3 regions of the Lactiplantibacillus brownii genome follow, and region 1 is predicted to be linked to each of the others. Evidence: predicted binding sites of a transcription regulator. Region 1 holds the regulator's gene; each other region holds the start of a gene.

Evidence for each region. The regulator Rex, encoded in region 1, represses fermentation and respiration genes when NADH is low (regulators of the CRP and FNR family bind a similar motif). The targets are predictions, from matches to a motif close to TTGTGAANTANTTCACAA.
Region 2: RA086_RS13575 (shikimate dehydrogenase) is a predicted target of Rex. The motif match lies at 1,127-1,144, and genes of this name have one in related genera.
Region 3: RA086_RS13060 (NAD(P)-dependent alcohol dehydrogenase) is a predicted target of Rex. The motif match lies at 769-786, and genes of this name have one in related genera.

The regions. Positions count from the first base shown of each region.
Region 1 covers NZ_JAVCWF010000001.1:656,804-659,079, reverse strand. The annotation lists gene RA086_RS02725 (CPBP family intramembrane glutamic endopeptidase) at 1-344, shown strand, start outside; gene RA086_RS02720 (redox-sensing transcriptional repressor Rex) at 406-1,068, opposite strand; gene RA086_RS02715 (ABC-F family ATP-binding cassette domain-containing protein) at 1,233-2,276, shown strand, end outside.
Region 2 covers NZ_JAVCWF010000001.1:2,904,991-2,907,266, forward strand. The annotation lists gene aroD (type I 3-dehydroquinate dehydratase) at 1-173, opposite strand, end outside; gene RA086_RS13575 (shikimate dehydrogenase) at 210-1,088, opposite strand; gene RA086_RS13580 (LysR family transcriptional regulator) at 1,235-2,164, shown strand; gene RA086_RS13585 (hypothetical protein) at 2,202-2,276, shown strand, end outside.
Region 3 covers NZ_JAVCWF010000001.1:2,784,874-2,787,149, forward strand. The annotation lists gene RA086_RS13055 (uracil-DNA glycosylase) at 1-607, opposite strand, end outside; gene RA086_RS13060 (NAD(P)-dependent alcohol dehydrogenase) at 844-1,965, shown strand; gene RA086_RS13065 (DMT family transporter) at 2,151-2,276, opposite strand, start outside.

The DNA.
Region 1 (2,276 bases):
TAGGTCAATCAACTGCATCTGAAAACACCAGTACTTTACTCGCAGTTGGGCAAAAGTACCCCTTCTTTTTCTTGGCTGTGCTTGTTGGGGCCCCAATTATGGAAGAAATCGTTTTTCGGAAAGTTATTTTTGGCTTTTTCACGCCGGTCACTGGAAGCATTGGTGCCGCGGTTATTTCCAGTCTACTGTTCAGTTTCGCCCACGCGGACGGTCATCTCATCCTCTACGCCTTTGTTGGCCTGTTCTTCTGTTGGCTCTACCGCCACACCGGTCGCATTCAGACTTCAATGATTGCACATGTTTTGATGAACGGCGCGGTTGTCATACCGATACTTTTCAATTAAATCAGCTTAAAATAAAGACGCAGCCAGCTTTTGCTAGTTGCGTCTTTTTAAACTTCATTCGTTACTTTTCAGCTTTAGATTTATCGCCAAGTTGTTCACCATAATGTTCAATAAAGTAAATTAAAGTTTGTAACTCATTGGTTAAATCAACATTTTGAACCCGGACCGTTTCTGGCACTGAAATGCGCAAAGGCGTAAAGTTCATGATTCCCTTCACATTTGCTGAAACTAATTCATCCGTCACCGCTTGGACAACCGAGGTTGGCACCGTTAAGATGGCAATCTCAATCTGTTGTTCGATTAATTGTTTCTTAAGTTCAGACATTGGATAAACTGGCACGCCGCTTTGTACGGTGTTCGCAATCGACTCATTAACATCGAAAGCAGCCGAAATCCGGACATTACTGTTCTTGTGAAAATTAAAATTGAGCAAAGCATGTCCTAAATTACCGACCCCAATCAAAGCCACATTCGTTAACGTATCTTGATTCAAGATCTTCTTGAAAAAGGTTAGCAACTTTTCAACATCATAACCATAACCACGTTTGCCAAGTGCGCCAAAATAGGAAAAATCCCGTCGAATCGTGGCTGAATCAACTTTAACCGCCTCAGACAGTTCTGTTGATGAGACGCGCTTTTTATCTGCGTCTAATAAAATATTTAAATACCGGTAGTAAATCGGTAACCGTTTCGCCGTTGCCCGGGGAATTTTTGTTTCTGCCATTGGACGACCCTCCTTATTAAAAGTTTGTGAATTTGCTGACACTATTCTAGCATACCCCGACACTTTGTGAAATAATATTTACTTATTATTCCGTTTCATTAGGGCTAATCGTGGCAATATGCTACAATTATTTGACGAATCAACCCTGAAAGGAGCTTAAAAACGTGATTTTACTACAAGTGCAACAAGTCATGCGGCGTTTTGGCGCTGATGTCTTGTTCGATAACGTACAAATGGACATTCAAGACCACGCCCGCGTGGCATTAGTTGGTCGCAACGGGGCTGGCAAGTCCACCCTTTTAAAAATGATTGCTGGTGAAACCGTCCCAGATGAAGGCCAAATTTCAATGCGCAAGGGGTTAACAATTGGGTATTTAGCCCAAGATCAAGGCTTAGATAGCGCGCATACGATTTGGGAAGAAATGAGCAGTGTCTTTGCTGGCTTACATAAATTAGAAGCACAGATGCACCAACTGGAAGATCAACTCAGTGACCCCGCAGTGATTGCCGATCAACCGACCTATGAGCAAACTTTGAAAACTTATGATCAAGTTCAAACAGATTTTCAGCAACAAAATGGTTATGGTTATCAGGCAGAAATCCGAGGCGTGCTACATGGCTTCCAATTTGATGCCGATGTTTATGATAAATCAGTGACCGAATTATCAGGTGGTCAAAAGACCCAGCTAGCCTTGGCGAAGCTGTTGCTCGAAAAACGAGATTTGTTGATCTTAGATGAACCAACCAATCACTTGGATGTTGAGACGTTAACCTGGTTGGAAAGCTATTTGCAATCCTATACCGGTGCGCTACTAATCGTGAGTCATGACCGTTACTTTTTAGATCGCGTCGTTAATGAAGTGTACGATTTGTCGCATCATGAAATGGTGCATTACACCGGTAATTACGATCAATATATCCAAACGAAAGCCGCTCGGATTCAAGCTGAATGGAAACACTACGAAAAACAACAGGCCGAAATCAGTAAATTAGAAGATTTTGTCAATCGCAATATTGTCCGGGCTTCGACCACCAAACGAGCGCAGTCACGACGAAAACAGCTCGCTAAAATGGATCGGTTGGAACGACCAGATAGTGACGAAAAGACTGCCCACTTTGGCTTTCACGCGGCTAAACAAAGTGGCAACATTGTGTTAACCGTCAAAGATGCTGCCGTTGGTTATCAAGGTCAGATTCTGTCTGAACCG
Region 2 (2,276 bases), 2.2 Mb from region 1:
TCCGTTACACCGTCAAAATAATCAATCCGCCATTCCACTAGATCTGGTTGCGCGGCTTTAATTGGCTTCACGGCAGCAAGAATTTCTGCGAGCGTTTTACCGGTAATCGGTACAGCGATTTTTGGTCGCCCCATTCCTAAGCTCAGGTTGCGACAGTTAACGACTGGTTGCATGTTTAACGAACCCCTTTCTGGTTTATCACTGGCTGACTACGCATCTTCATCGAATAAAATATGGCGAATATAATCGACCGGCATCTCTTCACCAGTCCACAATTTGAAAGCCGCAGCGCCTTGTTCAAGCATCATACCCAGACCATTGAAGACCTGCGTCACACCAGCAGCTTGTGCCACTTTCATCAATTTGGTGGTTCGTGGGGCATAAACGGTATCAAAAACGATCTGGTCTTTACGGAACCAAGTTGGATCAGTCACTAGCGTTTCATTTTCCAATGGCTTCATTCCAACACCGGTGGCATCCGTATAAATCGCCGAATCTTGAATTTCTGCTTTAAAATCGTCACGATCTTCCAAGGCGTGTAATGTTGCCCGACAATTGGTTCGTTCATTAATGAGCTTGACATTGCGCACGGCATTATCCCATTCGGCATCGTGCCGATTAAAGATCGATAGGTCGCTGACGCCATCTAAGGCAGCTTGAACCGCAATCGCAGTTCCGGCGCCACCAGCCCCTGCTAAGGTCATCTTCTGGCCACGAATATTGAGGCCTTCATCATCCAATGACTTCATGAACCCAAGCCCATCAGTCGTATATCCGGTTAAAATGCCTTTATCATTCACAACAGTGTTAACTGCCCCAATCATTTCAGCGGCTGGATCTAATTTGTCTAGTAAAGGAATGACCTTTTGCTTATTCGGCATTGAAATGTTAGACCCCCGCATATCCAAAGTCCGAATCGCTTGAATTGCGGCTGGTAATTGGTCATTACCTACTTCAAAGGCTAGGTAAGCATAATTTAGGCCCAACTTGGCAAAAGCGTTATTGTGCATCGTCGGCGACATTGAATGCCGAATCGGGTACGCCATCAAACCAATTAGTAAAGTATGTCCGTCAATTCGTTCCGTCATCATTAATCACTCCTCATAAAATTTTAAATATCGGTTATTTGTTACTCAATTCACTTGTCATCTTAGCAAAATGGTTTAATATAATAAATAAACGTTTTTTAATTAATTGATTGAATTTTTCTATCAATGAAAGGGGTTCCATTTCTATGAATCTACGTCACCTCCAATTTTTCAAAGAATTGGCCCGCACACAACACATGGCTAAAGCCGCTGAGAACCTTGGTATTTCGCAACCGACACTCAGTTACGCCATCAAAAAGCTGGAATCTGAACTTGGGGTGCCGTTATTTGAGCCAGATGGTCGTAATATTAAATTAACAGCCATTGGCGGCACCTATTTAACGTACATCACTGCCAGTTTAAATGATTTATCACAAGGCAACGAATTGGTCCAACAATTAATGAATCCAGATACCGGCCACGTTAAACTAGGCTTTACTTACACCCTAGGACAAGAACTGGTACCAGAACTAATCGCCAACTTTCAAGCTGATTCGCAAAATCGTGCGATTACATTTCAACTGGGACAAGGTAATTCCAATGACTTGTTGCAAGACCTAGCCAACGAACATTATGATCTCGTTTTAGCTTCCAATGTGGAAAAACTAGGAGCGAGTGCCGCTAACGATGTCCTCGACTTCATCCCAATCGTCCAACAAACGATTATGGCTGCCGTCTCGGCCCAGCACCCTTTAGCCGTCAAATCAGAATTGAAAGTGACCGACTTAGCTCCCTACCCGATGATCCTATTCACTAAGAATAGTGGCTTACGCCCACTCATCGACCAAATTTTGGCACGCGCCCACGTGACCCCCAAAGTTGCCTACGAGGTCGAAGAAGACCACACCATGGCTGGATTCGTACGGTACAACTTTGGCGTGGCGTTAATGCCTTACTTACCACTATTAGAACAAAGTAGTGTCTTGCTCAAGCCATTGGTCGACCAACCGCTACAGCACCAACTCTACTTAGTCATGAAGCGTAATCACTTCATCACGCCGTCGGTCCAACGCTTTAAGGAGTTCAGCCGCAGTTATTGTTGGCAACACTATACCGCTCAGGATCGGTTAATTTGATTGACTGCGATGTAGCCAAAAAGGATGGTGCAAAATTATGTCTGGAAATAACGACGGTTTATCACAAAACAACGACAAGACTCCTCATCATATTTTGAATAAAACAATTTCT
Region 3 (2,276 bases), 2.1 Mb from region 1:
AATGTTTCAGCGCGACTAAGTCAGCATCAACCGTGGGTAAAATTCGCTTAAATCGGCGGCTGTACGATGGATGATATAACGGAAAGATAGGATAAACCGTCGCTGACCAATCGAATTTTTGTGTCACCGTTGACCAACGTCGAATCGGCGACTTCAATAATTGACCGTGAACGGCGCTGATTTTCACTTTAGGGCCCAGTAGTCGTTGTAACCCAGTATTGCCTAGTGGCACTAAAACGTGGCCTGTGAGTTGTGCGAGCTCAGAATCCAACAACGGTGCACTTGCGATGACTTCAGCACGGGTTGGACGACGGTCGCTTTTACGGCCGGTGGCACCGAGTTTGTAAGGTCGCGAACGAACGGCCCCGGTTAAATACACCTGATCACGGGTCAAACCGAGCTTTGCGAGCCAACGATCTAACTCGGTTCCCGCCGGTCCTTGAAAAGGATGCCCTACTTCTGCTTCCACCTTGCCTGGCGCCTCCGAGACCATTACGATCACTGGATCTAAGGCCCCTTCACCAGGCACGAAGCCTGCTAACTGATCAAATTGTTTTAACAGTGCGCGCCCTTGAGCTTGCTGCGCCGCCGTCAATAAAGTTGCCATAATGCCATCCCTCCACTTCGTTTGAAATCAATTTAACCCCAATAATGACCGTCGTCAAATGTACAGGACTTTTGTACCAAATATACAGGTTCACCCTCTAAAATCCCGTTTCATCAATGTTTTTGCTTAATTGGCCTTTTGTTAGCTAGACTTGATGAATTTTGTGTAATGTGTCACAATGTAAATTGTAAGCGGTTTACATACTAATTAAATTTTAAAAGTGAGGCACTAGTATTATGAAAATTAAAGCTGCTGTTGTTGATAAAGTTAACGACCCATTTGTCATTAAAGATGATATTGAATTGGCTGAGATGGGCCCAACCGATTTACAAGTTAAGCTAGTCGCAAGTGGTATCTGTCACTCTGACGAAGCCATCCGTAAAGGAGATGCTTCCTTAGGCTATCCAGTTATTCTTGGTCATGAAGGCTCTGGGATCGTTGAAAAAGTTGGCCCACAAGTTAAAAACTTTAAAGTTGGCGACCATATTGTCATGTCTTTCTATGCAGACGGGACTTGTGACAACTGTCTCAAAGGTATGCCAACGAAGTGCCGGAATTATGCTGACTATAATTTGAGCGGGACTCGTCCTGACGGCAGTGATCATTTCCAAGAAAATGGTCATCATGTCAGTGATATGTTCGATCAATCCTCGTTCACGACACATACCGTCATTGACCAACGTAACGCAGTTAAAGTTGATAAAGACTTAGACTTACGGCGCTTAGGGCCTTTAGGCTGTGGCTACGTTACCGGTAGTGGGACAGTGTTAAATAGCCTGCAACCACGTCCTGGGCAGACAATTGCCGTCTTCGGGACTGGCGCCGTTGGTTTAGCTGCAATGATGGCCGGCAAGATTTCTGGCTGTACCGAAGTAATCGCCGTTGATATCGTGGATTCACGGTTATCTTTGGCGAAAGAACTCGGCGCAACTCATACCATCAATAGCAAAAATGAAGATCCAGTGGCAGCTATCAAGAAGTTGACTCATGGCTATGGCGTTGACTTTACAGTTGATACGACTGGGGTTGAACCCGTCATGATTTCCGCTATTCAGGCTTTAGCACAAGGTGGGACCGCCGCATTGATTGCCGTCACCGCTAAAAATATTACGATCAGTTCTTGGAATGACCTTTGTGTCGATGATAAGAAAGTCATCGGTGTCAACATGGGGGATGCCATTCCTCAAGTCGACGTGCCTCGTCTGATCGACTTTTACAAGCACGGCATGTTCCCATTCGAAAAGACTGAAAAGTTCTACAAATTTGATCAAATTAACGAAGCCAACGCTGATTCTGTCAGTGGTAAGACCATCAAACCGGTTTTAATCATCGACGAAGATTACCAACCAGAAGCTTAGGCTAAATTTGCCACTTCGGTTCGTCTAGACGTCCTTATCGCAAAAGCTTTGAACTAATCTAAAAAGAAGGCTAGTAACTACTCGGATTATCGAGCACTTACTAGCCTTCTTTTTGTTAATACACCTTAACAAAATACCACCAACACCGAGTTACAGTCAGCAATATTTTAGCGTCATTAAGACATTTAGTCCAAACTTGGATCACTGCGGAAACGTTGTAAAATATAAATCGCAAAAACAACTAATACCGAGCCGATAATCTCAACAACACTGACTTTTAAGCCCAAGAAAATAATACTCAAAATAAATGT